Regions from separate parts of the Paenibacillus sp. FSL K6-1230 genome, predicted to be linked through region 1. Evidence: riboswitches for the same ligand, from Rfam matches in the RefSeq annotation. Region 1 holds a riboswitch; each other region holds the start of a gene.
The links. A riboswitch is a leader RNA that binds a small molecule or an ion and turns the genes downstream of it on or off. The one in region 1 is predicted to bind cyclic di-AMP.

Region 1 (7,954 bases):
AGTAAATGCCCTCTCCCAAACGCTCAATCGCCGCCCAGTCTACCTGCCCAATATGGCGCATGCTCTTCGAGCAGCATGGACACTCAGGATAATAGGCGTCCTGAATCCAGGCTGGATGGCCACCCAGCTGTGATAGCGTTGGCTCCAGTGTCCATTCACTACCATGCAGTGCAGGACGCGGCTGCTCCGCAAGTCGATATCGTGGGCCAGCAGCCAGATAGCTCTGGTCAAAGTCCTCTGGCTGAAGCTCTGGCAAATAATCCGGGCGCTCATTACTGGCACTCCATTCCGGCTCCCCATCAGGAGTTATGTCCATATAGACGGTCGTATAGCAGCTGCATAAAATACAAGTCTGTACCTTTAGCCTCGCTCCGTTCCAGGGCATTCCACCCAGAGCTGGATGGCTGGCTTCGATATCCACCAAATGCGTTAGACGCACTCCACACCACGGACAGCTCTCAGTGGCAGAGGCTAATAGCCGAAAAGACTTCTGCGTCTGAGCTTGACCCTGAGATAGACTCTGAGATCGAATTTGGGCTTGAGTCTGAGCTTGAATCTGGGCTTGAGTCTCATCTTGGGCCTGGCTTTGAGCCTGATCATATCTAAGCTCGTAGCTCAAATCATCGCTCTGTTCAACATTCGCAATTATCGCATAGCTGTGCGGATAATATAGATCACGGCGCTCGCCCGCATCCGTTAACTCCCAATTCGCCGTCTTGGCGTAGTCCTGTACAGGTACATACAAGCTATCAGACCATGATGGTGCCTGCTCGCTCCAGTGCCTAAACTGCTTCACAATGACTTCATCACCGATCCACGCCAGCATCATCAGCAGATGGTTCCGATTCTCCTCATCCGTCTCTACCCTCTGCATCAGTTGCCCCCTCAGCTCGGGGGAAGCATCCTTGTAGAGCATAGCCGGATCGTAGACCTCGTGCTCCAATAGCTCTGGCAGGTATTCTGTCAAAGACAGATCGTTGTAGCATACCAAGGAAGTCAGCACCTCACGGCAGATGTCTTGATCGCCTTCACGTAGATGGTTCATGGCATACTCCAGCATTCGTTCCTGTTCAGCCATAGATAAGGATACATAGAGCTCTTCCTTGGACTTCTCATAAGGAAGATATTCTATCAGCGGATCTCGCGGGTGCTCTGTATACATCACCTTCAAAATATCCACAGCATCCGTCACATCGGCATACAAATTCACTGTACGACGGTTCGCGGCTACATATTCCTCCCACTTTCTCCGCTCCATCCCTTGATGACAGGGCATGCAATAGCCCCCTGTTTTGGCAGCGGTCGTTGGCAATATGGTTGCGGTACAATCTTCACTTTTGCACGGAATACGCTCAGTCATCCTTCGTCCCTCCAGCTTGATATTCTGGCTCTATTATCCATAATTTTGAGCTTTATTTCATCAATTACTCTGAATATACACTTAATAGAATCATAGTGAACTGCCGATATATGGAGGTAGGCGCTAAAATACGGGATATTATGGATGTATAAGTAAATCATTACTCTTGTATTTTGCGATCCGCCATTAATATCATTTAAGAACAGGAGTTGGAAGATTCGATGACAAGAGCATTATTGAGGTTGCAAGGATGGCTAGCTCTTCTCCTTTTTGCAGTGGTGCTTCTACCCACCACATCGAATGCGGCCTCGGGAGATATCACTGCCCTGACGATTGTTAACGAGAATCCCCAGAAGCTCACCGTATCCCAGACCGTACAGCTTAAAGTGATGGCTGACATCGAAGGATTGACGAGCAAGCATGACGTGACTGAGACCGTTACATGGACGACCAGCGATGCCTCCATCGTAACTGTGACCAAAGGCAAGGCCAAGGCGTTGAAGAGTGGCAAGGCCACGCTGACAGCCAGCCAGAAGGGTGCCACAGCCCAATTACACATTCAAGTGGAAGATAAGATTAACAAGATTGAAGCCTCCCCTAAATCCTATCGTTTTGCAAAAGGGGGCGTGCAGACACTGCCTAAAGTGACCATTACTCGCGGGAATGGATCTCAGGAGGATGTTACGAATTCCGTGAAATGGAACATGTCTGCCAGCAACGCTGTGCTTGAGAATGGATCATTCCGAGGTGTCACACCTGGACGAGTTACACTTGAGGGCACCTATGGCGGCAAGACCGTTAAGATTCCGATTGCGATAGAGGATGAAATCGTGCGTATAGAGGTAACTCCGACCGAGACGATTCTGAATATCAAGCAATCCAAGCCGCTAAAGGTAACTGGCTATTACAGCACTGGTAAGACAGTGGATTTATCTAAGAATATGACTTGGAAATCTTCCAACTCTTCTGTAGCTGTTGTGAAAGATGGTTCTATTAAAGCACTTGCCAAGGGAGAAACGAGGCTAACATCAGCTTGGCAAGGATTCACAGCCCAGTCAGATGTCATAGTGGAAGAGCCTATTAAAACAATTGTGGCTTCTCCAAAATCTTATAAATTCACCAAAGGAAAAACTCAATCCCTACCAAAAGTAACAATTACGCGTACTAGTGGTTCTCAGGAAAATGTAACGAGTTCTATTAAATGGACCTTGTCAGGCAGTAATGCAGTGCTTGAGAATGGTTCGATCCGCGGGGTAACTCCTGGTCGAGTGACCTTGGTGGGTAAATATGGCGACAAGACTGTAAGAGTCCCAATTGCCATAGAGGATGAAATCGTGCGTATGGAGGTCACTCCGGCCGTGACGAACCTGAATATCAAGAAATCCAAGCCGCTAAAGGTAACTGGCTATTACAGCAGTGGTAAGACGGTGAATCTGTCCAAGCAAGTCAACTGGGTGTCCTCCAATCCGTCTGTAGCCACTGTCAAAAATGGTTCGGTGAAGACCCTCGCGCAAGGTGAAGCTACCCTTACAGGGACCTATCAGAATATGAAAGTAGTCACTGAAGTGCGGGTTGTGCCCCTTCTGAAAAAGCTCGTTGCAGGCAATAGCAAGGTCACCCTTGCACCAGGCAACAGCACCAATGTCAGCATCTTCGCCTTGTATGATACAGGTCAGAAGAACGTGGTAACCAGCAATGTGGAGTGGACCAGCTCCAAGCCCAATATTGTTACTGTCAATAACGGTAGAATTACCGCTGTCAGCAAGGGCAAGGCTTCCGTTAAAGCCAAATGGAATAAGAAGACCATTACGATTAACATTACCGTAAATTAGGCGAAATTACTGTGAATTAGGCAGCATTGCTGTAAAATAATTAACAGACTGTCTGCCTCGCAGACTGATCTGGCACTACCAAAAAGCCGTCCCTGAAGTCATTGACTGGAGGGATGGCTTTTTAGCTTCACAAACAAAGACCGCCTCTTGATTCATGGGATGGACTACTCCATCCTTTACCAAGAAGACGGTCTCTACATGTTTTTATATCCGATTATCTGTTAAAAGAGAGAGTACGATGATTACTAGAATGCACCTTCGTGATTAAGACTTAGTTAACATTGATCCCATGATCAGCCTAACGTCTGCTCTAAGCAATTAGCATTACTCCCCAATGACCTTCCACTCCAGAATTCCTGTTGAAGCCGGAGCCTTCGCTTCGATCACAAGACGCAGTGCACGCGTGCTGATCGCATTAAAGGAAGTACGATTGTACGTATCGACCTGAAGGCCGTAGCCGTTAGGACGCGGTACCTCAACCCAATCTGATCCATTCCAATATTGAATCGTATAGGCACTCGGTACATCAATACCTCCACCATCCTTGAACCAGTACACTTCGCTCTGTGAGAAGGTATATTCCCGGTCAAAATCATACTGGACCCATTGCGTCCCTGTCTCTGGCCAGTTACCATACACCAGACTGGAGCGATCATTGGAATGAGTCGGTTCATCGCCGTCATTCAAAGCCTGTACATTCTCCCACGGCGATGTATAAGAAGAAGATACACTGGCTTGTCCTGCCAGATTCGCTGGTTGATTAGTGACTGGCGCCGTCGGGAAGCGGGCTTGATCCTGCTTCAATTGACTCCAGGTGTAGCGTAGCATCCAAACGTCCCAATTCGTTATAGTTCTGGAATTACCTGCCCACATGATCGTTGGTACCGGGAATCCTCCTGGTGGACGCTCATGCGCCTGGTAGAAGTCAGGCAAGCCAAAGCCGTGTCCAATCTCATGCTCGATAATCTCGGATTCCTGGGCACGAAGATTGCTCAGGATGTAATCATCGGACATTCGCTGTCCCCAGTCTCCTCCGGCCCCCCCGCCGAAGTTCGCTGTCCCCCACAAATACATGTCGAAGCGCTTGTCCAGACCACCTGGATAGACGTATCCCGAATTGTGGAAGTTCTCAAAGCGCGACAATTCTCTTGGCGCTACTGGCAGCTGTGCCGGAATACGAGGATCGGATTGACTCAGGTCGTCCCGAATCGTATCCGTGTAGACGATCTCATCAGGCTGCCTGTCCAGAATTTGTCTGGAGTCAGCTACGGCCCAGCCTACAATCTTGACTGGTATATGTCCATATGGCCAGCCATCGTAGCCCTCCAGATGCTTGGTCCAATTGTTAATCTGCCGCTCCATCATACTCGCCATGTTCTGACGCTGCTCGCGTGTCAGGTTCTTGCTTGACTGCCAGCGGACCACGTAATTCAAGGTCCCCTTGCCTGCATAGATCTGATCGAAGATCAGATTTTTACGGCTTACGGAATCCTCCACCAGCATCCGATTCGTATACACCCACTCAATCGAAGGCCGCAGCGCCGTGGGCATGCTATCCAATGCCGCTTGCAGCGAAGCGTCTCCAATCGAAGCCTCTCGAGAGGCAGACACCTGCATGTTCTCCTCAGCTGCTGCAGTACCGGCATCGAGAGCCATTCCCGTCAACAGCAGACTGGTTGATAGTACAGCCAGACAAGCTTTCTTTCTTATTCTCACTACTAATCCCTCCACTCAGATTTTGGTAAAATGCTAGCTCTACGTCGGATCATCCTTTCTAGCTGTCTCTTCCTACTAAAATTCTCATTATGTATCATCCGAGCAACAGAAGCGTATGCAGACGATAATGCCGACAACATTCTCTCTGGGGGCAGAAAGTAAAACCATAGGCATCATCGCTGCAATACACTTAAAAAAGAAGCCATGCTCTAGCATAGCTTCTTTCATTTTACATTAAATCTCAAATTTTGGAATAGATTATTTATATTTCCTTGTGAAAATTTATAGAATGTGAGTATAGAGCCGCTACAAGCGGGGAGCCCTGTCGACTGCTGTTATCCACGCTCAACAGGGTCAGATTTCGGGCAAGGTAGTAGCAGTGAGCCATAAGTGGCTACATCGTCTCCGTATGCAGGATCGCATCAGCCCGGTGGCAATAGAGAACGTCATCAGCACCCAGACTCTTGTACATGAGCCGGGAATGCCTGGAATCTGTAATAACTATTAGCGGCCCACACGTCCATGAACGGCAAATTTGAATATACCGTGAGCACTGTGTCAGGCTACGCTCGAAGATATACAGCTTTTTGACCGGGAAAGAGGGAACTACCCATGTTTGCTCATGTCTGGTGTTCACGATGATTGTATGCTCGACACCAAGGCGCTCCAGTCGGGTCTTCTCCTCCGCATTGTTGGTCAGACCGGCGACCTTTTCCCCTCTGTATCTCAGCAGCTTAATGAACTCCTCGCCCTCACTTGTCGGAGCACAGACCACAATGTAGCCTTCCTTCTGCAGCTTGTCATAATCTATCGCTCTAGTGCTGGTGCCTGTGCAGGAGCTTCCAGAGTCGTAGCCGTCGTCATGATCCGCTCCCTCCTCCTTTCTCTGTTCACAGCCGGGGCCTTCCGTCGTTACCGTGGGCAGTCCCGTGTCCTTTCTATTCAAGGTAGTAGTAGATTGCACTACTGTCCGCTTCGACGTCCCGTGTCCTGTTCGCTCCATTTTCATTACTAAGCACTCCTTCGTTGTACAATCCGTTCCATATATTTAGCCTCTTGATTAAGCAATCGGTACTACTACAGACAAAGACCTGGTCCTCATCCTTGCAGCTGTAACGAACACTCGCTCTAGCCACGCATTCAGATTCATATAAATGCACAGCAAAAAACCACAAAGGGTATCCTCTGTGGCTCCAACGGCGGTCACATTGTATTCATCCCCTCTACATACGCTTACGAGGTTAGCTGACGGATTCGGGCGGTAAGAGTCGCCCTACCTGTCAAGATGCCAACTGCATCTATTCAGGATTCACCCCATAATGGCCGGATCTAAGACAATGAAGTAGCCATTGATTGGTTCCCCCGCTTTCCATGACGGAAATTAAGCGGCTTGCGTATTCAATTCGTGGAAACAGCTAAAATATACTCCCAACGCGGTGCAAAGTAAACCTCGATTCCGGTCAGAATTAACGATATTTCACGCTAAAACCGTGCAAGGCCAGCACAAAGGGCGTATGATCTTTGTATCTCTCGATTTTGCTACATCTCTAGACATTCGGGGCTGCATAGCAAGTCATGCATTGGCCTATCGGCAACGTAGATATGAACAGCAAAGCAAGCTTGACTAGCTCCAATATGCGTGTAGATCCGCTGCAAGCGGGGAGCCCTGTCGACCATTGTTAAGCTTGCTGTTCTTTCGAACGAAATTGAAAAGCTGATGAACAGCAAGCTTAAAGATGGGCACTCCGTTTCTCTAGGGCTTCCCCGTTTTCCGCTAACCACGCTCTCTACAAGATCATTCAAATTCAAAAACGTATACGGTCAAGATACTAGTTATTGCCTAGTTACTTACCTAGCTACTTACCTAGCTACTTACCTAGCTACTTACCTAGCTCTTCCCTGAGCTCTCTTAGAGCCTGATCCAGCAGACGGAAGCCCTCGTGCAAGCGATCTTTAGGAATATCGGCGTAACGATCGCCTAGACTCAGCTCGTAGTAGCAGCTATTCTCACCTGTCGCATGCAGATATGGAGTGAAGCCTATACCAGACTGCTCCATGACGGCTATCAGAATCGGCTCCAGCTCTTGCTGCGACACCTCGAAGTGAACGTGGAACATGTTCGATACTGGCACCTCGGGTAGCGTGCGCGTGGCGTGACAGGCATTGAACTGAGCTGCGGCTTCCTTCGCCTTAAGATAATAGTGCTCCATTTTGCCTATGCGCTGTGTCAGGTAATAGTCTGCGCTCAGAATGTAAGGATACAGGCTGATCAGGTCTCCACCGTACCTCCTCTTCCAGCGCTTGGATTCGTCTATGAAGTCAGCACTGCCGGTTAGAATTGCACCAGCAACACTGCCGACTCCTTTATAGAAGGAAATGTATACACTATCAAATAAGCCGCACAGCTCTGCCACAGTTCTTCCATAGTAAGGTGTTACCTCCAGCAGCCTGGCTCCATCCAGATGCAGTCGGATGCCCTGACCACGGCAGTAATCCGCAATCGCCACCAGTTCCTCATAGGAGGGAAGCTGACCGCCAATTTCACGCTGGGGCAGCTCCAGCAGCAGACAGGACACGGGCGTATCCAGTGCCTGCACATCCTCCAACGTAATCAGACGATGCTCGTCAGCCAGCAAAATAGGCTCAATATGATGTAGCTCCTTCAGTCCATCCTCCTCATGAATCTCCAGATGGCACAGTGGATGATAAGCCACCCGCTTGAGGCTGACCCGGTCACACCATATGCGCAGGGCAATCTGCTGCGCCATTGTCCCACTGGGAAAGAACACCGCCGCTTCCTTCCCGGTCAGTTGTGCAAGACGGTGCTCGAAATTCTCAATAATCTCTCCTTTGCCATACATATCGCTATCCAGCTCAGGGTCCAGTTGTTCCAACGCTTCGGTAAGTACACGAAGCTTCCGGTCATGATGGCCGCCGAGCGGGTAAGGCGCCTGACGATAGGCTTCTCTTAACGAGGACAATTCCGCCATACTGAATACACTCCTTCGAATGCCATAATGAATATTTTTCATGAAGAAATCATGCG
Region 2 (7,954 bases), 1.7 Mb from region 1:
ATCCCGATGCCGTCATCATAGATGGTGATGGCCAGATCATGAGGTCTCTTTTCGACCGTGATGCCTACCGTCCCTTTCTTCTTCTGGCGCAAGCCATGCTGAATGGCATTCTCCACAATCGGCTGAAGACTTAATTTCAAAATCGGCCAATCCATCCGTACGTCCGGTGCGATATCATAGCGAAGAGCGTATCTGTTATCGAAGCGAACAGAAATGATGTAGAAATAATCTTGCAGATGCTCAAGCTCTTGAGCCAGACTGACCCGATCCTCTCCATAATCAATGACATATTTCAGCTGATTGGATAACGAATGAATCATATCCGCTACCTCATGAGCCTCCTTATCTACTGCATTCATACGAATAACCTCTAATGTATTGTAGAGATAATGCGGCCTGATCTGGCTCTTGAGTGCATTCAGTTCCGTTTGCTTTTGCTTGATCTGGGCCACATACGCCTCATCAATATGCACCTGCAGACGCTCCACCATTCGGTTAAAGCCTTGTGTCAGGCGGCCTAATTCATCGTTGCTAGTCACCGGAAGTCTAATATCCAACTGACCAGATTCCACGACGGACATGTGCCGCATCAGATTGCGAATCGGGGCAGCGAGCCGACGTGAGAACCAGGTACCCATGATGATCAGTGCAGTCGTACAGATCAGGATAGCCGTGTACACCGTAGCTCTGGCTGAGAACAGCTGCTCGAATAAGCCCTCGCGATGAATGCCCGCAATCAGCCTGCCATTTACAAAAGGAATCTCCTCCTGCATGACCAGCACCTCATTGTTCCTTTGCATCAGCAAGGCGTCCTCGATTCTCCGAATCCCATGATTGCTAAAATAGACGCTGTCATTCTCTCCAACAAGGATCAGCTCATCCTTCTCACCCAAATATAGCTCGTTCAAAAATGGCTTGAACACGGATATATCCACGTCCATATATAGGGTACCCACTACCTTCGGTTCTGCCGTGAGCTTGCCCGAGGTGTCGATCAGATTACGAGCGATCGTGAATACTTCACGATCCGCTCCAATAAAGTAGCTATCTGTATGTGTCGGAACAAGTGCGACCTTGGACGGCTGTCTGGTTAATTGCTCGTTCCAGTGCTGGAGCGGAAGCTCCTCGCTGCGAAGCCCCCTATTCTCCTTTTCCTGATAGTAGAGCTTGCCATCCATGTCACGCACGAAATAAACGCTCGTAATATATGCATCGCTATAGAGAATTGTCTTCAGGAATGAATCAATGGGCGTTGAGTTAATCTGCTCCATCTCATTCACATTATAGGTCTGGTTCTGCCGTATACTGTCTGATAGTCCTTCATAGCGGCCCGTATACATGAGCTTGGATATATCATTATATTGTTGGAACGCAGAATCCAGATTATAGCTCATATAGAGCACCATCTGCTGTAGATTACCTGTGGTATATCGCTCTACGTACGTTGAGAACACTTGCACGGACAGGTAACTGAGCGCAAATAAGGGGATCAGGCCAACCAGAATAAATGAAGCCGAGAATTTTACAAATATACTCTTGGGGAAACGCTTCCATAATCGCATGTAGAATCACCTCCTTCCTATGACTGCTGCTTGCGAAAGGCCTGTCTGTATTCCTGCGGTACTTGGCCGAATTTTTTCTTGAACATGTCACTGAAGTGCCTTACATGGTTATAGCCTACGCGCTCAGCAATCTCATATACCAGGAGATCTGTCTCTAGCAGCAGCTTGAGCGCTTGTTCCATCCGGACCTCGGTTACATAGCTTTTGAAATTTTGCCCGGTGTGCTTTTTGAAAAAGCTGCTAAAATAATATGGATTCATGTAAGCGAGTGCCGCCATGGACTCCAGGGTAATCTGGCTTGCATAGTGCTCCTCGATATAGCTCTTAACCTTGGAGAGCACAAGGATTTCTTTACCTGCCAGCCTGCGCTGCAATTGCTGCTGCATGTCAGACAGCATCGTCATCATGAGAAGCTCAACGTCCGCATAACAAGGGCAATGGACTAGTTCCTCCATCAATCCTTGCTCGGCAAGCAGCTCCTCCACTCCTCCGGTTAGCTTCATCATCTCCCGGTTAAGAGCCGTCAGGACATTATATACCGTCGTAATGGCAAGACCTTTATTATATCCAGCCTGAACACAGATCTGCGTCAGCAACTCTCTTGTCATGTGCTGGATGGCCTCTTCCTCCTGCGCAGGCAATGCCTGCGCCAGCTTGGACTGTAGCTCTGAGATAGACTGTGCGGGCTGCACATCACCACTCATCAGCTCTTCCTTCTTCAGATCCTCCTGACTAATTACACGATAAGGGCCGATAAAATATTTTAGATCAAGCGCTTTCAGGGAAGTGCGGTACGATTGCTTGGCTTCGCCAATGCGTGTCACAGCTTGACCAATACCTATGGATACCCTCAGCTTCAGGTAGCTCTGAACCTTGTGGAGTAGATCCAACGCCAGTTCATTCGGTGCTTGAGAATCATCATGCTGCAGCAAGAGAGCAAAGCGTCCATCCTTGAACAGCAAGAGCCCCTTCTCTCTCGTCCCCTCCAGACCTTCCAATGTCTCCCGAATAATGTTGGATAACGCAAAATGCACCAGATTTCGTTCCCGCTCATCCCAGCGTGAGCCATCTGACTGCTCATCCATCTCCAGTACACTAACCGTTGCATATCGACTGGTTCCCAATGCTCCGATGTCCTCCAGTTCAGCCAGTGCCTTCTGATCACCATTCAGTAGCCCGTCCAGAAGCTGCTCAATGGTGGTTGAACGATTCTTCTTCTCGTAATAGCTCAGCTTTTCCTTATTACGCTCGTCCATGCTCTCCTCACGAATCATGGATACGGCCTTTTTGACAACAGCTTCAAGCTGATTCTTATTAATAGGCTTCACCAGATAATCCAGCGCACCCAGTTGAACAGCCTGCTGAGCATAGCTGAACTCCTGAAAGGCACTAATGAAGATGACCTTGATGTGGCGTCCCGACGTATTCAGCTCTGACATAATCTCGAGTCCACTGCCTCCAGGCATGCTGATATCACTAATGATTAGCTGTGGGTCATGAACAGCAATCAGCTGACGCAGCTCCTCACCGTCTCCCGCTTCACCCGATATAGTTAAGCCAAGCTCCTCCCACGCCAGAAGCTTTTTTAAGCCACGCAAAATGATCGGTTCATCATCTGCCAGTAATAATTTTATAGCTTCCATACATGACTCCTTCCCGTATGCAGCTGTCAGTATGTGACTGAGAGACTGGATATAGATGATTATCTCGATTATATACTCTGGATTCAAATCAGAAAAACAACAAAATCACGACTTGCAAAGGCAAGACGTGATTTCACTGATTTCTCTGAACAAACGAACAAAAAAAGCCCCTTGCACACGGCGGCTTCTCTTATACTATAGCTTGATTATATGTAATATTGCATTCTGATAGTGATTTCGTCTTCTTATTGCTATCCTCTGGATTCAACACGAACTCACGAATTCATGTTTAATGGCTCATTGATTATTTCACAGTAGGAAGAGAGAGGAGTCCATGATCGCTATGATCTCTTTCTCTGCTCACCATCTCAGCAAGCTTGGGAAGTCGGTGTATGAATATATCAAAAAACTGATCATCAAAGAATAGCTGTAATCCCAATTGCTCCTCAGGCTCTACCGTGTGCTGATCCGACTCATGTACATGTGCTGATTCAGATTGCTGCAGATGTTGCCCATCCTTCAATTGGCTTGCTTGTGCTTGGTACGATTCCATAGTCTCTCCTCCTTGAAGCTAAGTTTAGAAAATAATTCCTTATATCATAGAATATATCAATTTCCAATCCATTTCTCACATAATTTATTCTACCGCGGTATAAAAGAAAAAAAATCGTACATAAGGGCAGAACCTTCATGTACGAGCGGGCGGTAGATTATATCGGCTATAACTGCAGAATTCCTCGATCAAGGGATACCGCCACGGCCTCTGAGCGGGAATCTACACCTAGCTTATTATAAATATTCGTGAGATGCGCCTTGACAGTCCGCTCCGATATGCCGAGATCAAAGGCAATCTCTTTACTGCGAAAGCCACGGGCGACAGCTTGCAAAATTGTTAGCTCTTTCTCTGTCATTAGCGATTGCTCCTGGTGCATAGAAGCCGAGGAGGCTGGTCTGAGCGTGCTGGCAAATACCTTGGCTGTAATCTCCGGCTGCAGCAGCGTCTCCCCACGTAAAGCGGATTCAAGGGTACGAAACAGATTATCCCGGCTCGTATCCTTAAGCAGATACCCTTTGGCACCGAGAGATAGTCCCTTGACCATCAGGTCATCCTCGTTATATGTGGTCAATATAATGACTGGAGTTGTCATTTGCCTGTCCCGCATAGCCTCCATCGTCTCCAGACCACTCATGACAGGCATATTCAGGTCCATCAGAATAACATGAGGCTCAAGCTCCTCCATCAGACGGAGTGCTGTTCGCCCCTCCTCTGCTTCACCAATCACTTCATACTGCTGGTCTGTCTCCAGAATCAGCTTCAGACCTTCCCTGACCACCCAGTGGTCATCTACAATTAGTACTTTGTATTTCATACCTAGGCCTCCTTTGCAATAGGCACCTCGATCTCAATGGTTGTTCCTTTCTGGGTAGTGCTTTCAATCTCAATAGTCCCACCCAGCAGTCGTACACGCTCTTTAATGCCGATTAGCCCGTAATGGCCGACCCTCTTCCCGATCATTCGAGTGTTGAAGCCCTTGCCGTCATCCCGAATGACAGTGAGTAGCTGCTGTTCATACTGGACAATACGAATAAAGAGATGGCGCGCGTGCGCATGCTTGGCAACATTGGTCAGACACTCTCGAATGATATGCTGCCCATGCTCCAGAACAAGTATAGGCAATGTACCCTTCAGGTCCAGCTCCAGTTGGACAGGAATCCCCGTCGCCAGCGTGAATCGCTCAATCTCCTCACGCACAGATTCAGAAAAGTCGATCTCCACAGCAGGCTGAGATCTTAGGTCATCAATTGCCTGCCTTGCCTCGGCAAGTGCACGTCGTGCCTGTGACATAGATTGCTGTACAATTTCGTGGGCTCGCTTCGTGCCACCTTTGGTCAAATGGGCGTCTATCGCCTCCAGCTGCATAATGATTCCCGCCAGGCCCTGTGCAAGCGTGTCATGCAGGTCACGTGCCATACGTTGTCGTTCGTTGGCAAGTGTAAGCTCTTCAACCTTCTTATGAGCCATCTCCAGCTCTCTCAGGAATGTCTGCGCCTGCACCCTGGCATGAACCTGCTTGAAGAAGAACGAAGCATAGGCCACTACAACGACGATTATGTTAATTAAGAATGGAAATAAAAAGCCAACACCCTCCGCATCCTTCAGCCACACAATCAGCACCCCGAACAGGGAATACAGCACCAGGAACAGTACGGACACCTTGAGCGGATGATAATAGACCCCCACGCTCTGCCCGATTAAGACGGGAATTAACCCGATGAGGATACCATAAAAGCCGTGCGGAAGTACCAAGGCACTCGCCACGATAATTACTCCCTGTAACGCAAAGTACAACCAGGGCTTGTAGCTGACCATTTGGTGAGAATACCAGTAGCAAGCAACATGCAATCCCATAAGACAGGAGAATAACAGGCTCCTGAGCAGCAGCGGCTCAGCCATATATTGCGAGATCATTACATGAGCATACACCAGCGCGACCAGCAAAATGACTGGGATTCGCGAAGGCGTAAGCTTGTCCGATTCAATCAGCATAATTTTTTTGCTATAATTCATTCTTCACCTCTTGCTGCCTCCGATAGGGCCGCCATAACAATAATAATCTAATAATACCTGCAAAAGTCCAATAAAAAAACGTACACAAGGGCAAATTTGTGTACGTTCGGGCAATCGTGGTATGTACTTTCGCTTATTAATGCTTGTACATATTATGGATGAATCTCGTCTGTCATTTTGTTCATGGTTCTCTCAGATACTACACGTCTTGCAGTTACATAACGATCCTTATAGTATTTCTCGGACAGCTTGCTGATAATAACGCCTCTGCTTGTCGACGAATGGGCAAAGGTATTGTCACCCATATAAATGCCAGCATGAGAGATGCTGCGTCCATTCGTGTTGAAGAACACCAGATCTCCTATTTGCAGGTCATCCTGGTCGACCTCAGTTCCTGCCATGGCCTGGGATTGCGAGGTCCGCGGCAGATCTTCACCATACTTCTCCATTATGTATAAAATAAATCCGGAGCAATCAAAGCCCGCTGTAGTCGTTCCACCCATTCTGTACGGGGTGCCAATTAATTCATCAACCTGACTTTCAATTCTTACAGCACTTGCGGAGCTGACTCCTGCCAAGGAAGACCAGAGTATAGCTGCTCCCAATGCGCCTGTTAACCACTTTTTCAACTGAAAAATCCTCCTTCGGTGCCTACGGAGTTAGCTAAGGGTTCGGTTGAAGGTCACCTAGAATATCTGCGGCCCAGCAGATTCATTCACCCAAATCGGGGTCCCCCGTTCTCACATACATGAAATTCGGCAAATTATTAAAGTTTTGTAACCATAAATAATGTAGTACATGTTGAGGTATTCTGTCAAATGCATATCGGAAAAAGTTACAATTTTTTTCGAATCCTTCCCCAACCATTACACTATCATCAACGATATCACCTGCAATATCACACAACTATACGACATAACCCCCCCCTCTGTACAGAACCGATGCCGACGCTACGGTTTCTGAGTGCACAGTGGGGGGTTATGCGATAATGACGCAATTAGCAGTGATGATACCATTAGTGGTGATGATGCCACTAGTTGTGTGTTGATATGAGAAGTCAGTTATGTGCCGAACGTATAATCAGACGAGCTCTTTAACCATGCGAAATAAGGAGAAGCCCGGTCGATTCATCTTGCCTGATACCACGTATCCTACTCTTTCATATAGCATCGCCGCCCGTGGATTGTCCTGCCGTACAGTCAGGGAGCTCCTTGAGTATCCTTGAAGCTGTGCTTGTTGTTCCGCAAAATGGAGCAATTGTGTACCGATCCCGAGCCCTCTGCTCTCAGGCAGCGTAGCCAGAGTACCGATATGGTATTCCCCTTCATAGCCTTCTTTAAGAGTCAGCATCGAAAAGAAAGCTCCTGGATGTAGCAAGCTGTACTTGATCAGCTCCAAATTGCGGAGCGCCCAAAGCTTCTTCGCCGTCGGCCAAGCTAACTGCTGGAGCAGCCCTATGGGATAACATGTAACTATGCCGAGCGTTTTGCCTTCGACTTTGGCTTCGTAGGCATATTGATGACTGAAACGGTTATAGCTGTTCTTCCAGAGCTTTTCCAGTGTCGATTGTATGATCTTCTCGTCTCTCGAGCCAGCCAGAGTATATGCCATCGAATCCAGTGCCATCCGATTAAGCTGCGACCCTGCTGGCGAGTCAGGATGCGCTTTGACAATTGATATTTCTGACATGTCATCACTCCTTCACTGCTTGCTTATCGTACTTATTACATGCCGACCGTTATACCGATATGACTTCTTCTATTCAAATATTCAGCAAGAGATTCTGTCTTACTTGTCACTAGTTGCTATCTCCCTCTGTTCATCAGACCCTGGGAATAACAATCCCTTCCACGTCCACATGCACGGCTCGAATGACTAGCCCCGTGAGACTCTCTATCGTCTCTCTGATGTTGCGTTGAAGCTCTCGACCTACTTCGTGGACATGGCTTCCATATTGCACAATAATGCCTACACGGATGTCCAGACTTGTCTCGTCGCTAGTCAGACTGATCCCTCCGCTACTCTGTCCGGTCATTTTTTGGGCCAATCCCTCTATCAGCTTAGTGGATATGGCTGTTACACCTTATGTAGCAATAACCGTCCTACTAACCGTTTTGAAGACTACAGCCTTTGAGGACCTTATATCAATTCTGTATTTCTTGCAAATATCCTCGCTTCAG
Region 3 (7,954 bases), 910 kb from region 1:
TGAGGCACTGTATTATCTTCCGGGGGGAAAAGGAGCCAATCAGGCTGTTGCTGCTGCAAGACTGGGTGCGTCTACGTACATGGTTGGGACGGTCGGTGATGATGCCTTTGGTCAACAGCTAATCGACTCTTTGCAGGCAAGTGGCGCAGACACAACGAAGATTCGCAGATTGTCCGGGCAAACGACAGGAACGGCCTCCATCTGGCTGTCTGGCGGAGATAATCGGATTATCGTCATTCCCGGTGCAAATGGACAGCTGACCCCTTCCATCCTACATGAGGAAGAGGTAGCAGGGACGATTGGTCAGGCCAAGCTGGTGCTGCTGCAACTGGAGGTACCACTGGGCACAGTGACCGAGGCGGCACGTATAGCTGCTGCCGGAGGAGCGCGGGTCGTGCTGAATCCGGCCCCAGCCGTGGAGAACCTGCCCGAGGAGCTCTTGCGGAATACGCATGTGATCACACCTAATCGAAGTGAGCTTGCTATGCTCACCGGGCGTGGGGTGTTGGAGGAACGTGAGGCGGTCGAGGCCGCAGTAGCAGAGCTGGCTGCATCCATTGGAGCCGATGTAGTAACGACTCTGGGGGCAGATGGAGCAGTGTACGCCTCCATCCCGGAGGCTGGTAAGGACATCGTAGTACGTCATGTGAAGGGCTATACGGTAGATGTTGTAGACACTACGGGCGCGGGAGACTGCTTTAATGGAGCTCTGGCTGTGTCCTTGGCACGAGGGCAATCGCTCGATGAGGCAGTATCCTATGCGATGGCTGCGGCCGCTCTGTCCGTCACCAAGCTTGGAGCCCAATCGGGTATGCCAACTGCGGTGGAGGTCGAGGCCTTCCAGAAGAAGCAGTCTCAAGTCTGAGTGAATACCTGATGAAGAGTTATGGCCGCTGGGGAACAGCTATTACAATAGAAAAATAGCGAATAATGTAAGGGAGTCGTGCACTAACACGGCTCCCTTTTGCATTATTCGCTCTGGCTACCTGCCTGATAGACCATACAGTGGAAGGGCTTCATGCCCTCAGGAGTCTGTCTCTCGTAGGTGTCCGTAATTCGAAAGCCTGCCGCCTGATAAGCACGGATGGCCCGTTCATTCCAGATCAGCACCTCAAGGTCAATCTCGTTCTCCGGATTCCTTCGTATGGCTTCATTAACGATGGCTGTGACAAAATGCTTGCCCTGTCCGTGTCCGCACAGATCGGGGCGCATACCTAGACCGAGACGGGTAACACCAACCATGGGAAAGAATTGTACAAATCCACATAGCGTGCCGGTAGCATTGAAGACAACCGCATATTGGGCCTGTCGTAGCTCGGGATTACCGAATTCAATCTCCAGTGCTTTCATCTGCTCCCAGGGGAGCCAGCCGTATATGTCATAAGGTGGAGTGTATTTCCAGCTGCTTATGATGGCTCCATGAGCCTCCTCCATGGGGAGGACATGATAGTCACCTGCTTCAGATGTCACCGTCTTCAACTCCTTGCATATCTTGAATATTAGCTTAATATCCCCCAATGAGTGGGTCAAGTCAACCTCTCATCTTACGTGATGGTATGTTTGGAAGCTAGCCGGCGGGGTAAATAGTCTATATAGAACGTTATAACCATTCGGTTATGTGCATAATTTCTGCAACCTTTCTTTGACTTACATCGTTAATGAAGTAGAGAATACAAAAAAACCGCAGAATGATCTGCGGTCTTATCCGTTGGATATATTATTGGAAAAATTAGCTTAATTATTCCACATCGTCGAAATCTTCACTGTCGACAGCTGCTTCATGATAAGTGTCTGTACTCATGATGCGTTTTGCACCTACATAACGATTCACATAGTAGCTCTCGCTCATAGAACTGATAATAACGCCACGAGAAGAAGAGGAGTGGGCGAATTTGCCGTCGCCGACATAAATGCCTACATGAGATACGCCTCTACCGCTAGTATTATAAAATACCAAGTCGCCTGCTCTCAGATCCGCGCGGGAGATAGCTGTTCCCATCTTGTATTGTGCACCGGATTGGTGCGGCAGCTTGATGCCAAGTTTGTTGAATACAAATTGAGTGAATCCTGAGCAATCAAATCCGTTAAGAGTTGTTCCACCAGCACGATATTTAGTACCAACGGCATCATCGATGACCTGATTCATCTTAGAGTCCGCAAAAGCGCTTCCTGCTCCAAAGGAGAAAGTGGAGAATGCGATCGCGAAGCTCACAGCTGCGATAGTTAGTTTCTTCTTCAAAAAAGACAAGCCCCTTCCAATGCCTACGAGGTTAGCTTAAGGATTCGGTAAGAAGGTCCCCTATGATCCCTCTGTTACAAGATCAATTCACCCAAAACTGGTTCCCCCGCTCCCCAGGTGCGAGGATTCGGCAACACATAATTTTGCACCTAGATTCAAGCGATATCAGCAGATTACAAGTTATTCATAATCATCACGGCAAAAATTACAAAGTTGTTACTATCCAATCACTGCGACTATTGTAACAAAGGATTATCAATTTGGCAAATGTTTCAAAGCAAAAAGTAACAAAAAAGAAGCCCTAGCATTTTTGCAAGGGCTTTCTTTGTAAAAATAATGCGTAATTATGAACAAGAACAGACGTTTTTTCTTGCTTTTTGGTCAAGATTCCTTCGTGTATGTGCAGTGGATTTCTTCAGGAATGTCTCTTTTTCAAAACACGATTACAACGATTTGTTCCTCAACATTGCCAATAGTTCATACTTTTTCTTGAAATTTTCTTTAAAGAATTTCTCGCCTTTTGAAGATAGCTTCCCCTCTTCGTATGCCCAGGACAACAGATACTCCTGAAGACTGACATCAATCTTGAGCGATAAGGGGATACATTCTGGCGGTCGCTGGGCTGCTTCGATTATATTAGTACAGTTTTCATTATATATCTACTGATGTGAGGGAGCACTACTATGAAGACAATCTGGATGTTGAAGCTGGTGGAGCAACAGAGTGCCAGAGTGCATATTGCGAGCTAACGTGCCAGAGTCCGAAGAGACTGATCACCACATGATACAACTGCTGAAGAATGAGCGCAGCGAGACCTGTCCACAGCCACTGTACACCACCAAAGAGAAGGAATAGCAGACAGGAGAACAGACCGAGCAGTAAGGATATCGTCATCCCGGGAAGCAGATACCGCAGACAACGTAGGAGAGCTCCCCAGGCTCCAGTGTGGCTGACAGTGCCGAGCTGCATGTGTAGGATGCATTGCTTTATAAGCCAGCCATAAGCGATCCATGCGGCTACATAAGGAAGGATGTAGGTAAGATGAGCGAGATTTTGCGGAAGTCCTTCGATATGGGGAAGCAATCTCTGAAGTATCCAGTATCCAGGCAGCCAAATCAGGCAGGTCTCAATCCAGTAATAGAGCATGGATGAGCGCCAAGTCGTCTTCATGCCATGGAAGAAGGCGAGCTTACCGTGCTCTCCATTCTGGGCATACAGTGCGTAGTAGATACCTGCGCGAATGATTGGGGTCACTATCATGCGTATAAGCGCCATCACAATGATGACCCATATATAGGTCTGGACGCTACGCTCTCCTGTGAGCGCCAGCTGGCCCTCTATCCAGAACAGCGCTTGGTTCAGCTCGCTTTGCTCCTTTCCAGGATAGCGGAGCAGGATAGGGACTACAGCGTATTGCACAACTTGGTAAATGAAGACACCCCAGAGCAGACGGTATAAAAACAACATCACGACTATGTGCAGCCGGGCGCACACCAGCCCCCAGCCTTCCTTAATATATGCAGGCATTCAGCAGACACCTCACCATGACAGACTTCCAAGCCATAGCTCAATCAGCTTGGTAATACCTAGATTCCAGCGGATAGAGACCTGCTCATCAAGCCGGGCCCGAAGCATGTTATTGATATGCTTGTGCTCCAGTACGATGGTATGCAGTGGATCGATGGTAACGAGAGCGACTGGTGAGCTGCCTTCGAGCTTATAGGTAACGCTGCTGTCTGCACCGTTCCAGGACTTCATGAGCTGTTGTCCATTTTCAAATGTGATCTGAATGGGTACCGCCGGCACATCTCCCCCGCGCTTGGAGATCGTGACTGTCGATTCATAACGGCCGGCTCCAAGTCTCTTCGTCCTTATCTGATCGACCGCAAAATCGGCCATCTGACTACCGTACACATATTGCTCAAAGAAATCGCTCCAGGACTTATGGGTAACCTGTTCCACGACAGACTGGAAATCCTGCGAGGTCGGATGCTTGAAGCGGAATTTGCGCGCATAGGTGCGCATAATCGTATTCATTTTGTTCTTGCCCACCTGCTGCTCAATGGAATACAGAATCAGCTTTCCCCTGAGATAGGAGTTCTGGGCGTAGTTCGTGGACGAGCTGTATTTCCATGCTTCCCGGGTCAAAGGCTCTGGTGATGATATCTGACTGGCCTGTAAGGGCAGATTAGGAATTAAGCCATACTCCTGCTCCATCAAGCGGTCTTCAGCATAGCTAGTGAAGCCTTCGTCCAGCCAAGGCTCTTCGAACTCATTACTCGCAATCATCCCGTAAAAATACTGATGCCCAATCTCATGCACTACCGTGCGCTCAAGCTCATAGCCAGGTTGGCTGTCATCTGCTCCAAAGGCTGTGATCAGAGTAGGATACTCCATGCCGCCGGCTCCATTGCCCATCTTGGGAGGGACTACGATGGATAGTGTGGAATACGGGTAGGTGCCGAACGATTTGCTATAGTTCTCCAGTGCTGACTTGGCAGCATAGAAGTAACGATCCTTAAGGTCCTTGTGAGCAGGATCGAGATAAAGCTTGATCTTAACGCCAGGTACGCCTGCAGAGGAGAAGGGCTCCTCCGCTGTTACGAAGTGGGGTGAGGCTGCCCAGGCAAAGTCATGTACATCATCCGCATAGAACTGATAAATCTTTTGCCCATTTTGTGTAACAGGGGTACTGGTCGGGAAGCCTGTAGCAGCTACAATGTAGCGGTCAGGGACGCGAATGCGGACACTGTAAATTCCGAAATCTGCATAAAATTCCGAGTTGCCATGATATTGATGCAGGTTCCAGCCCTCCACAGCCCGTCCTCTACGGCCTTTCGGCTCATATACACTCAGCTTGGGGAACCACTGTCCAGCCATTACAAAATCCCCAGCCACGCCCATGCGGGCGAAGATCTGCGGAAGCTTAACCTCGTACTTCATATGCAGCGTGATACTCTCCCCGCCCTTGACTGGCTTAGGAAGGCGAACCTTGAGCAGGGTGCGGTCATTCACATTTCCATCATCCGGCTGTACATATTGCGTACGGTGCATCAGGGAAAGCCCGTCCTCGGTTGTTAGCTCCTTGAGCGTAATGGAGCCATATCCATCCTTGGGCATTCGGTCATTGCGCAGCTTGCCGCCTGATTCCTTCATGAAGGTTGTATTGGCGGATTCGAAGGCATTCGGATACATGTGGAGGTATAGCTCGGTTACCGTTTTCGTGCCGGGATGCTTCCATGTTACGGTCTGGGTGCCTTGCAATATCCCTCCATCCTCCAAGGCGACATCCATGTGATATTCCACAAGCCGTTTGCTTAACACTTCAGCCTGGGGTGCAGGAGGGGGCGTGGGTGGTGTTGGAACCGCCGCTGCTGCGGAGGGCTTGGCCGGATTGGAGGCAAGCGCAGAGGCGGGATCAGGATACAGCCAGCTGCCAGCTACCAGCTCTCCTGTGATGAGCACGATCATGAGCAAGCACTGAATAAAAGTTTTGGCGCGTGTTGGAGCCATACATTGGATACCTCCCGTTGACAAGCATCTACAGCATGTATATGTTTGCAATCAGGAGATTATTAGTTAAAATATTTAGAGTACATACTGGTTGGTATGGATGCTATGGAAGTTACCTGCTGGAATTAGGGTTGATATACTAAATACAACGTGTCATGGAGGATCGATATGGAGCAGAATCAGGATGGCAAGAAGCAGATTGCCTTGAATATTGTAAGCGCGAAGAGCAAGCACAAGGGCTTTGGTGCAGGGTCCATTGACCTGAATAACATGTCACCGGTCATTATTGATCGTGGTGAGGCCAAGATTGATATTGGAGCGATGCATGCCAAGAGCAAGGTGGAGCGCGGTATTAAATTTTCTACCAATAAAGAAGATGTACCCAATGGACGTCAGGTATGGCTCGTCTGGGTAGCGGTGGATCGTACGCCAGAAGGCCGCTTGTATGCAGGGGCTACGGCATGTGAGATGTGGATTGATGAAGAGGCCAAGCGTGGCTGGAAGATTCTCGCCGAACATGTGAATAAGATGGATTATGCCCTGAAGCGTCGCATCATGCTGGATGAGCTGGGGCAAGAGGAGAAGGCAGCGCTGAAAACTCTGCTGATCTCCCATAATGAAGAATGGTGGAATGCCTCACCTGATGAGCTGAAGCAAGCACTGGAGGCCTAGCATTCGTAGCTGCGATTGATGTATCGTTAGTAGACTGAGCATGAATTCTGTTGTACAGAGTATATGTATACAAAAATAAGACCGGAAGAGATCCTATGATCCTTCCGGTTATTTGTATGGCTGGAAAGCAGCTATTGTGTTAGGTGTAGGAACGAAGCAGCCTTTGCAGGGCAGGCAGAACCTCACCGCTGAAAATCCCGCCATGATAGCAGATCAGTGTATCGATCTCATAGTTGGCCAGTTGCTGAACGGATCTCACTGCCTCGGGAAGATTCAGCGTATATTGCGGATTAGCAATTCCTAGCTCTCCACTGGGCTCAATAACTACAGCATCACCGGCAATCAGTGTGCGGCTAGCCGCCAGATAAATGGAGATATGTCCAGGTGTATGCCCAGGCGTATGCACAATTTTCATTCCTGAGCACCCAGGTGGCTGCTCCTGATCCTGCACAGTCTGATCGACTGGGGCCGATTCAAGTGACTCCAATACCCCGATGAATTCCTTCGCTGCTGGCAGCTCCTGTACAGGGAGGAGATTCAGCGAATCCAGAGCCTGTTGTAGGCGTGGTGCGGTGCACTTTCCTTCTATATATTGAGCCTCCAGCTCATGGGCAATAATACGGATGTGGGGAAACGTTCGTTTGATCTCGGCAAGCGAGCCTACATGGTCCAGATCATGATGTGTCAGGATTATTCCTGTTAGGTTTGAGAAAGAAGTCCCTTCTTGATTTAATGCTTTTTCGATCTTAGATATGAAGCCGGGGTACCCACAATCCACCAGGAAAGTATGCTGCTCATCTCTAATCAAGGTTGGGGTAATGACCTGGGTCTCTCCGTTATAGTCAAATTCAATATTTAGAGCTCGAATATATATGTTCATTTCATACGCACCTCCATGTACTTATGCCTTTACCCCCAATAGGATACGGTTGTAAGGTTTCTAAGGAAAATAGTAAAGTATCCTACCGTCAGGGAAAAGGTCATAGATGAGACAGCCTCAATGTTGTCCGTTGATCTGGTCCAAGTTACCATATTTCTTATAAAAGGATAGTGGCGCCTTGGGTACCGAATTAAACGCATGATCCCGGATGATGAAGCGCCAAGGCTTCTCGGCGTAGGCGCCTGCGTAGTCGATATTAATGCGGGGCCCGCTCATAATTTGCATATCTGGGTCTATCGTGGCCGTCTCTAGCCAGAGCGGCCCCTCTGTACTGCGAAGCGAGCAGCCGTTAAGGCTCTTATCAATACGCAATGCACGACATAGCTTGCCTGGACCATTGCTCATATCAGCTGGCTTCCTGAGCTCAGTCCCTCGATAGCGCTTCATTAACAGCTCATCCTGTAGTGTCAGCGGTTCGACGGCACGGATCAGTACGGCCTGAGGGTCATCTATGGCGCCAGTGACTACATTGAGACAGTGGTACATTCCATAGATGAGATAGATATATGCAGGACCACCCGCCTGGAACATAAGCTCCGTGCGGGCCGTGCGCCGATTCTGGTAAGCATGGCTGCCCTGATCCTCAGCCC
Region 4 (7,954 bases), 4.2 Mb from region 1:
GATTACACCATTATCCTTAATCATGATAAGTCGATTGCCAACCCAGAGCGTCATCTCACGCTTCATTTCCAGTTGATTCACAGTAATCTTCTTGTCCGTATCACTATAATCTACGATCGAGCCTGTTGTTTCTCCAATGAAGCGCAGAGGAACCAGGGTTACCCCATTGCGCACAATTGGGCTTTGTGGAATGGTTACCGATCTGCCATCAATTGAAGCCTGTGGTGAGCCAATGGTTAGTGTGATTCTCCGTGGCGACGTAGACGATGTTACCACTGGATTACTTGCTTGAGCCACCTCGGACGGGAATACCTGATAACGGATTCGGCCCAGTCTCAGGAGCAAAGCATCCTTGTTCAAGCCATTTTCCAGATCTTCTGCTGCATCTCTGGCATCGTACCAATCTGTCTGACTCAGTGATCTTTCTGCACGCTCCACTCGACTCGTCGCTCGTTCCAGGTCCCGGCTGTTTCTGGAGCTAGAACTGCTGGAGCTACTGGAGCTTGAAGATGCTCTGGTACGGCCAGTGATTTCTACCCCTGGAGATTCATCTCCACTTGAATTAACAGTCGCCACGCGAATATCATAAGTCCGATCGGATCGAAGACCGCTAATCTCATAATTAGATCTGGTCGTGCTGGTCTCCAGCTTGTCATCTACATATATTTTGACTCTGTTAATGGCACTTGGAATTCTATACTCAATCTCAAGCGAGGTTGTTCCTCTGTAAGAGACGGACAGATTTGTGACCTCTACGCGATTGTTCGTTGATCCCGAATTGCTCGAAGAAGCCGAAGTCGTACCTGATACACTTGCACCAGGTGCCACCAGATTCCCACGCTTCGCTCTCACCATAAGTGTATAAGTCGTAGATGGGTTCAGGCCTGTATACGTAAATGATTCTCCTGTAATCTGCTGTTGAATCAAGTTCCCGTTCAAGTAGACATCTGCAGCATCTGTGTTAACAGGCTTCGTCCAGGCGATCGCCAGGGAATTGGTACCCGTGCTAGTGACGCGCAGATTCGTTACATCCGCTACCGGACTTGTATCTGCTGCCGTTGTGCCTGGAACGCTGACCCCAGATGCAATCTGAGAACCGCGTTTGGCTCGTACGGTCAACGTATATGTTGTTGAAGGATTTAGGCCCGTGAAAGTAAAGGATTCACCACTTACCTCCTGAACATAGTTGCCATTCAGGTACACATCAGCCGTGTTCGTATTAGCCGGCTTTGTCCAGCTAATCGCCAGAGAATTGATTGTGGAGCTGGTTACAGTCAGATTTATTACATCACTTACAGGTGTATTATCTACCGTAGCGGATGTCGTTTCCGTAAGGATTTCGTTATCTACAGAGATATTCCCGCTCGTATCCACAGCTCTAACCTCAATCTTGTAACTTGTGCTAGGCTGCAGAGAGTTAATTTTAATATTATTCAGGCTGGTTCTTCCATACTCTTGATCGTTTACATAGATCACAAATTCTTTGAAATCCGAATCCGCTGGTCGAGCATAGGCTATCTCCAGAAAATCCGGACCTTTGGAGGTAACACGTAGATTCGTCACTTTGCCTGGTGGCGTTGTATCTACCGGATCGGTTGGATTTGTCGGATTCGTTGGGTTCGTTGGATTAGTCGGGTTTGTTGTCTTATCCGTTCTGAACGTCACCGACTGCCCGCTGGATTCAACTGGAGTCCCTTTGGAATTGTATACCGTTTTTACGATGTAGGTATATTGGGTATCCTCATCCAGATTCATCAAAGGATACTCTTCGTTATATACGGCCTGCTGAACATTGACTCCCTGATCATTATAGATGTTCACGTGACTGAAAGCCTGATCAGTTGGTTTCTTCCAGGTCAGCACCGTACTAGTCTGTGTAGTTCTTACCGCCTCCAATTCGGTTACTTCTTTTGGTAGTAATTTGAAGGTGGCGAGACCATGACCATAACGCTCATCTTTTCCAACAGCACCCAGATCCTCTGCGTTATTAAATAGCTGTGTACGCAGGTCCGACGCTGAAAGCGTTGGACTTTGTGACTTTAATAATGCAAGTAATCCGGTTACATGTGCAGCAGCGATCGCTGTTCCGTTACTTGTAGTATATGTAGATCCAGACTGCGTCGTCCTTACTGCTACACCTGGAGCTACGACTGCCAGAGATGCACCTGTAGCTGAGGAGTCTGCACGCTGATTCAGATTATTAATAGAACCTACACCTACTACTCCATCATATTTTGCTGGATACTCAACGGTATCATCATTACCAGCAATAGAGCCTCCGTCTCCAGCAGCAGCTACAACCAGAATTCCTGCATCTGTGGCTGCTTTGATAGCTGTACGCAACTGAGCTTCCTTAGTTAGATCGCTAAGAACAGGACTAATATGAATAATATCCACGTTTCTACTTACTGCCCAGTTTATACCCTGGATCAGTGAATCTGCTTCCGTAATCCCATCATCCTTAGTAACTTTAGCTACATATAATTGTACAGAAGGTGCAACACCCACATTATCACCAGAAATGACACCCGCTACCTGAGTTCCCCGACCAAAAAGATCATTACTGGTAGAAGAGCCTGGCTGATTCGACAAATCTATTTGTTGCACAGGAGAGTCAAGCTCCACATGATTGTTCATGCCCGAATCGAGCACAGCAACCTTCACACTTTGACCAAGTATGCCTGCTGCGTGAGCCTCAGGCACATTCATAGCTTCCAGATCCCATGCTGAAGCCGCATGAATTGAAGATGGCGTCAGCACCACAAATTCAGTCACTCCCGCCAGAAGAGTCAGCGATAATATCGAAGCCGCAATCTTTCTCAATCGTTGTTTCTTCATCATACCACCCTTTAAATATCCTTATTTTTGAACCTATTTCATCTGCGTAGTTGTGTAACATAACCAACGCTCGTCCACGATCTGTCCCTGTCAGTCCCAAGCTTGCTTTCCAATTATAGATACGTCGTGAAATAGATTCTGTTGTTCTCTTGAACAAAAGGTCTAGCGAAGTACGTTCCATAGCAGACAGACCGCGCAATAGCTTTCCTACAAGTACTCAGTTAAGCTTGGCGATAACAAAAAAATAAAAAACACACTTCTACTCTTTATCGGCAAATATTCCCTTTTGCATTAGAGCAAATATGAATTCTCAAGTTAGGTGTGCACAAAAAAAGACCCACAGCAGCTTCGCTGTGAGTCTCGAATGATTCCAAGCCTTAGTTCATAGCTACCATCTTCTGATAGCTGGTCTCGCTAACTACACGTCTAGCCGTCACATAGCGCTTGCTGTAATAGGAGTTGGACAGCTTACTGACGGTCACACCTTTGCTGCTTGAGGAATGTGCAAACTTATTATTTCCTACATATATACCTGCATGCGAAATGCCGCGACCGTTCGTGTTAAAGAATACCAGATCTCCTGGACGCAGATTGCTCTTGGCAACGACCTCCCCTTGCTTCGCCTGAAGTGCCGAGGTGCGCGGCAGGCTCAGATTGAATTGGTTGAATACGTATCTTACGAAACCTGAGCAATCGAACCCGGAGGAGGTCGTTCCTCCATATTTATATGGAGTCCCCTTTACTTGGGAGACCTCCTGAACCAATTTTGCCTCACTGGCATATGTACTTGCAGCAGTACCTGTAAAAAGAACAGCCGCTCCGAGCAGGGACAAGATGACTTTCTTCACGAACGTAGTTCCTCCTTTGATGCCTACGGAGTTAGCTTAAGGATTCGGTTAAAGGTTCCCTATATTCCCTGCATACGAGAATAATTCACCCACACTGGTTCCCCCGTTTTCAATGATGAAATTCGGCAATGAATAAGTTAATATTTTGTAACCATGTACATGTTAATATATTTACTAGTGGCTTGTCAATCTTAATAAAAATTACTAATTTTTATTCGTGAATGCACAACTTTTTCAGAACTAATACGTATATACTTAACGAAAAAATCAAATAAAACAAGGAGTTCCAATCAGTTCCCCATGCTTATTCCTCTTCATAAATTATCTATTGATCCAATTATATTAATTTCCATTTAATATCAATAAGATTACGGAATTGTAATAAACAAGACATAAATACAGCTAACATAGTGCAATGCACATGCCAAAAAAACCCTCCTGACATTCAAGAGAGTTAACTTATTCCTATTTTCTTTTTCCTCATGGTAATCTATCCATTTCGATGATATTTGAAATACTGAATGGTCTCCTCCAGATCGGCCTCGTCCTTGTAGATATTCAGCATGCGCCCGAGCTCAATGGCAAAGTCCGCATAGCCGTTCGCTCTTGCTGTAATTAGATTACGATCCACCCTGACCAGATCTTCAATATGGGTAGCAGCATTCGTTACAGCATGTCTGCCCTCCAGTATTCCATAGTGCTGTAGCAGGTCTGTAGCCGAACAGATGGCTGCAATGAACTTCTCCTGCTTGTCCAACTCCTGAACAAGCGCTGCTAGCCGTGTGTGCTCTAGTAATGCGCTAGTGTCCCCTCCGGGTATGATCAATAGATCAATCTCTGCTACGTTGATCTCTTCCAGGCTAGTTGACGGCATAACTACCAAATCCTCATAAGATCTCACAGGCTCTCTGGATAGGCCCACCGTGACAATGTCGCCCTTGGTCTTCATCAGGTAGGTTGCCAGCATAATTTCGAAGCTTACATATCCGTTGTAAATCAACACATGCGTGTGCATCATACATCTACTCACCTTCTATGTATATATCCCTGCTCATTTCAAGTATCGCCATCTAATGTACATTTGTCCAGCCTTGCATGATGAGAGGCAGCATCAAGAGATTACACTTTCACATGATCAGCATCAGAATACGAGGGCGTGGTCGAGAACAGCGGCTATATATCGGGGTTGAATCGACGAAAAGAGGCGCCCTGTTAGGACACCCCTCTCGTGTTCAAATCTATATTACTAGTGCGTGGTTGCATTGCAGTACCCTAGCTTATGAAACGGTATATGATCAGGATGATACAACGTCTGCTACTTGGTCAGATTAAGCCAGTCTCATCTTGAAATCATTATAACCGAATTGGCGTACGACTTCACAATCTCCGTCCTTGCGCTGCACAGCAATGGCTGGCAATGCCATTCCGTTGAATGTCGTATTCTTCACCATCGTATAGATCGCCATATCCCCGAAGGTCAGACGGTCACCACTCTTCAGTGGTTGATCGAATGAATAGTCGCCAATGATATCGCCAGTCAAGCAAGTCTGTCCCCCAAGACGGTACAAATGCGGCTTCTCACCGACCTCGCCAGATCCGAACAGCGGCGGGCGGTAAGGCATTTCCAGAACATCCGGCATATGACAGCATGCGGACGTATCCAGTACCGCAATATCAATACCATTTTGCAGTGTATCCAGCACCGTAGTCACCAGATAGCCTGCGTTCAGAGCAATCGCTTCGCCAGGCTCCAGATAGACTTCCAGACCATATACTTCCTGCATGCGCTTGATGCATTTCTCAAGGCGTGCGATATCATAATCCTCTCTGGTAATATGATGTCCGCCACCGAAATTGATCCATTTCATTTGACTAAGCCATGGACCGAACTTCTCCTCGACCGCATTCAGGGTTGTCTCCAGGTCATCCGAGTTCTGCTGGCAATGCGTATGGAAATGCAGACCCTCTACGCCCTCCAGCTGCTCTGGACGGAAATGCTCCAGCGTCACGCCGAAGCGGGAGCCAGGAGAGCATGGATCATAGATCGCATGCCCCTCTTGTGTGGAGCATTCCGGATTGATGCGCAGTCCGATGCTTCTGCCGCCCTTCAGAGCACGATCCTTGAAGCGCTCCAATTGGGAGAAGGAGTTGAAGATGATGTGATCGCAGATCTCGATGATCTCATCAATCTCATCCTCACGGTATGCCGGGGAGAAGATATGATTCTCCTTCCCCATCTCCTCGTAGCCTAGACGCGCCTCATACAAGCCGCTTGCCGTCGTGCCACTCAGATACTCACCGATCAGCGGATACATCGTTGTCATGGAGAAAGCTTTTTGTGCCAGTACGATCTTGCAGCCCGTACGTTCCATGACACCGCGTAGAATTTTCAGATTTTTCTCCAACAGTCCCTCGTCTACTACATAGCAGGGTGTTGGCAATTCCTCAAACTTCATATTAGTCCACTAGCTTCGGATCGAAGCTCTCCTTCCACGGAAGTCCCCATTTGTTCAGCGCGTCCATAAATGGATCTGGATTGAACTCTTCAATGTTGTATACGCCTTTGGCATCCCATTCGCCTGTCATCAGCATCATTGCCCCGATCATCGCTGGCACACCAGTCGTGTAAGCCACCGCTTGGGAGCCCACTTCCTTGTAACACTCTTCATGATCGCAGACATTGTATACATAATACGTCTTGTCTTTGCCGTCTTTCTTACCGCGGAAAATACAGCCGATATTCGTCTTGCCCTTTGTACGAGGTCCGAGAGAAGACGGATCTGGCAGTACTGCCTTCAGGAATTGCAACGGAATGATTTGCTTGCCTTCGAACTCAATCGGCTCAATGGAGGTCATTCCAACATTCTCCAGGCACTTGAGGTGCGTCAGGTAGCTTTGGCCGAACGTCATGAAGAAGCGAATCCGTTTCAAGCCTGGAATGTTGGCAGCCAGAGACTCCAGCTCCTCATGGTACAGCAGGTACATATCCTTCTCCCCAACTTCTGGGAAGTCATACACGCGCTTGATCTCCATTGGTGCCGTTTCAATCCACTCGCCATTCTCCCAGTATCTTCCGTTAGCGGATACTTCACGAATGTTGATCTCAGGGTTAAAGTTCGTAGCGAACGGATAGCCGTGGTCCCCTGCATTGCAGTCCAGAATATCTATATATTCAATTTCGTCAAAATGGTGCTTCAGGGCATACGCGGAGAAGACGCCGGTTACACCTGGATCGAATCCGCTACCCAGCAGTGCTGTAATGCCAGCTTCCTTGAAGCGTTCACGGTATTCCCACTGCCAGCTGTATTCGAATTTTGCCGTATCTTCCGGCTCATAGTTCGCTGTATCCATATAATTCGTCTTGGTCGCAAGGCAAGCGTCCATGATTGTCAAATCCTGATATGGCAGAGCCAGGTTCATTACAACGTCCGGTTTGAAATCTTCGATCAGAGCAATCAGCTCGTCCACATTGTTGGCGTCGACTTGCGCCGTCGAAATTTTGGTTTTGCCGCCATCCAATTTTGCCTTCAGGTCGTCGCATTTCGATTTTGTTCGACTTGCGATACAAATCTCCTCGAATACCTCACTGTTTTGAACGCATTTATGAATGGCTACTGATGCAACGCCGCCACATCCGATAATAAGCGCTTTTCCCATGTCCATCTCTCCTTAATCCAAGTAATTTTTCATCAATACACTCGTTGTCTAATTTACAATTATCACCAAAAAAAGCAACAAAAAAAGCAAGTGCAAAACGCAGCATTCGCGCACAACACTTGCTTAAGATATATACAAATATTAATGAAGCATAACATGTCCATGACATGAGGTCATGCACATACACAGCCATAACAGTCATTCGACATTACGGCAGAAAGCTCTTCTTAATATTCAAAATATATCTTTGAGTAGGATCAGAGTCTATATAGCAAATAATTCGCCTTTATCACTCTTATTGACCGTTTCACAAGTTGATGTGCAGATGCACTGGTTGTAAAGTAACCAACTTATAAAATTTGAGCTTTTAACTCAATCAATAAGGCAACCAAAAGTTGCCAATCGGCATTTGACCCGGCTGTCCGTATGGCCTTAACTTCCTGTACTCAAGAAGTGGTCAAAACAATTATCTGCTTGGAAAGATCCAGATATATTTTGAGCATATCAGCACTCCATCACAACCGCGATGAGCGAAGCATGCTTCCTTGAATATTAGCTTTCCAAATCACACTTCTGTATGCTATCAAAACGAAACTCAAAAAGCAATCAAA

Region 2: linked by a shared signal. The riboswitch ahead of MKX74_RS12040 (C40 family peptidase) and the one ahead of MKX74_RS04420 (hypothetical protein) in region 1 are both predicted to bind cyclic di-AMP.
Region 3: linked by a shared signal. The riboswitch ahead of MKX74_RS00510 (C40 family peptidase) and the one ahead of MKX74_RS04420 (hypothetical protein) in region 1 are both predicted to bind cyclic di-AMP.
Region 4: linked by a shared signal. The riboswitch ahead of MKX74_RS22915 (C40 family peptidase) and the one ahead of MKX74_RS04420 (hypothetical protein) in region 1 are both predicted to bind cyclic di-AMP.

Annotation. Positions count from the first base shown of each region.
Region 1 is NZ_JBBOCK010000001.1:1,016,667-1,024,620, reverse strand. Features, by position in the region: gene MKX74_RS04435 (DUF1963 domain-containing protein) at 1-1,276, opposite strand, end outside; gene MKX74_RS04430 (Ig-like domain-containing protein) at 1,582-3,192, shown strand; gene MKX74_RS04425 (discoidin domain-containing protein) at 3,517-4,908, opposite strand; gene MKX74_RS04420 (hypothetical protein) at 5,303-5,917, opposite strand; cyclic di-AMP (ydaO/yuaA leader) riboswitch at 6,123-6,306, opposite strand; gene MKX74_RS04415 (threonine aldolase family protein) at 6,789-7,898, opposite strand.
Region 2 is NZ_JBBOCK010000001.1:2,705,133-2,713,086, reverse strand. Features, by position in the region: gene MKX74_RS12065 (cache domain-containing sensor histidine kinase) at 1-1,562, opposite strand, end outside; gene MKX74_RS12060 (response regulator) at 1,580-3,205, opposite strand; gene MKX74_RS12055 (hypothetical protein) at 3,510-3,758, opposite strand; gene MKX74_RS12050 (response regulator transcription factor) at 3,925-4,575, opposite strand; gene MKX74_RS12045 (sensor histidine kinase) at 4,578-5,774, opposite strand; gene MKX74_RS12040 (C40 family peptidase) at 5,927-6,403, opposite strand; cyclic di-AMP (ydaO/yuaA leader) riboswitch at 6,408-6,545, opposite strand; gene MKX74_RS12035 (GNAT family N-acetyltransferase) at 6,855-7,463, opposite strand; gene MKX74_RS12030 (Asp23/Gls24 family envelope stress response protein) at 7,597-7,845, opposite strand.
Region 3 is NZ_JBBOCK010000001.1:108,611-116,564, forward strand. Features, by position in the region: gene rbsK (ribokinase) at 1-865, shown strand, start outside; gene MKX74_RS00505 (GNAT family N-acetyltransferase) at 970-1,470, opposite strand; gene MKX74_RS00510 (C40 family peptidase) at 1,739-2,239, opposite strand; cyclic di-AMP (ydaO/yuaA leader) riboswitch at 2,245-2,382, opposite strand; gene MKX74_RS00515 (hypothetical protein) at 2,921-3,766, opposite strand; gene MKX74_RS00520 (M1 family metallopeptidase) at 3,779-5,752, opposite strand; gene MKX74_RS00525 (YwhD family protein) at 5,921-6,424, shown strand; gene MKX74_RS00530 (MBL fold metallo-hydrolase) at 6,564-7,304, opposite strand; gene MKX74_RS00535 (DNA-3-methyladenine glycosylase) at 7,422-7,954, opposite strand, start outside.
Region 4 is NZ_JBBOCK010000001.1:5,182,307-5,190,260, forward strand. Features, by position in the region: gene MKX74_RS22910 (S8 family serine peptidase) at 1-2,841, opposite strand, end outside; gene MKX74_RS22915 (C40 family peptidase) at 3,216-3,686, opposite strand; cyclic di-AMP (ydaO/yuaA leader) riboswitch at 3,692-3,824, opposite strand; gene MKX74_RS22920 (DJ-1/PfpI family protein) at 4,177-4,704, opposite strand; gene nspC (carboxynorspermidine decarboxylase) at 5,015-6,142, opposite strand; gene MKX74_RS22930 (saccharopine dehydrogenase family protein) at 6,144-7,343, opposite strand.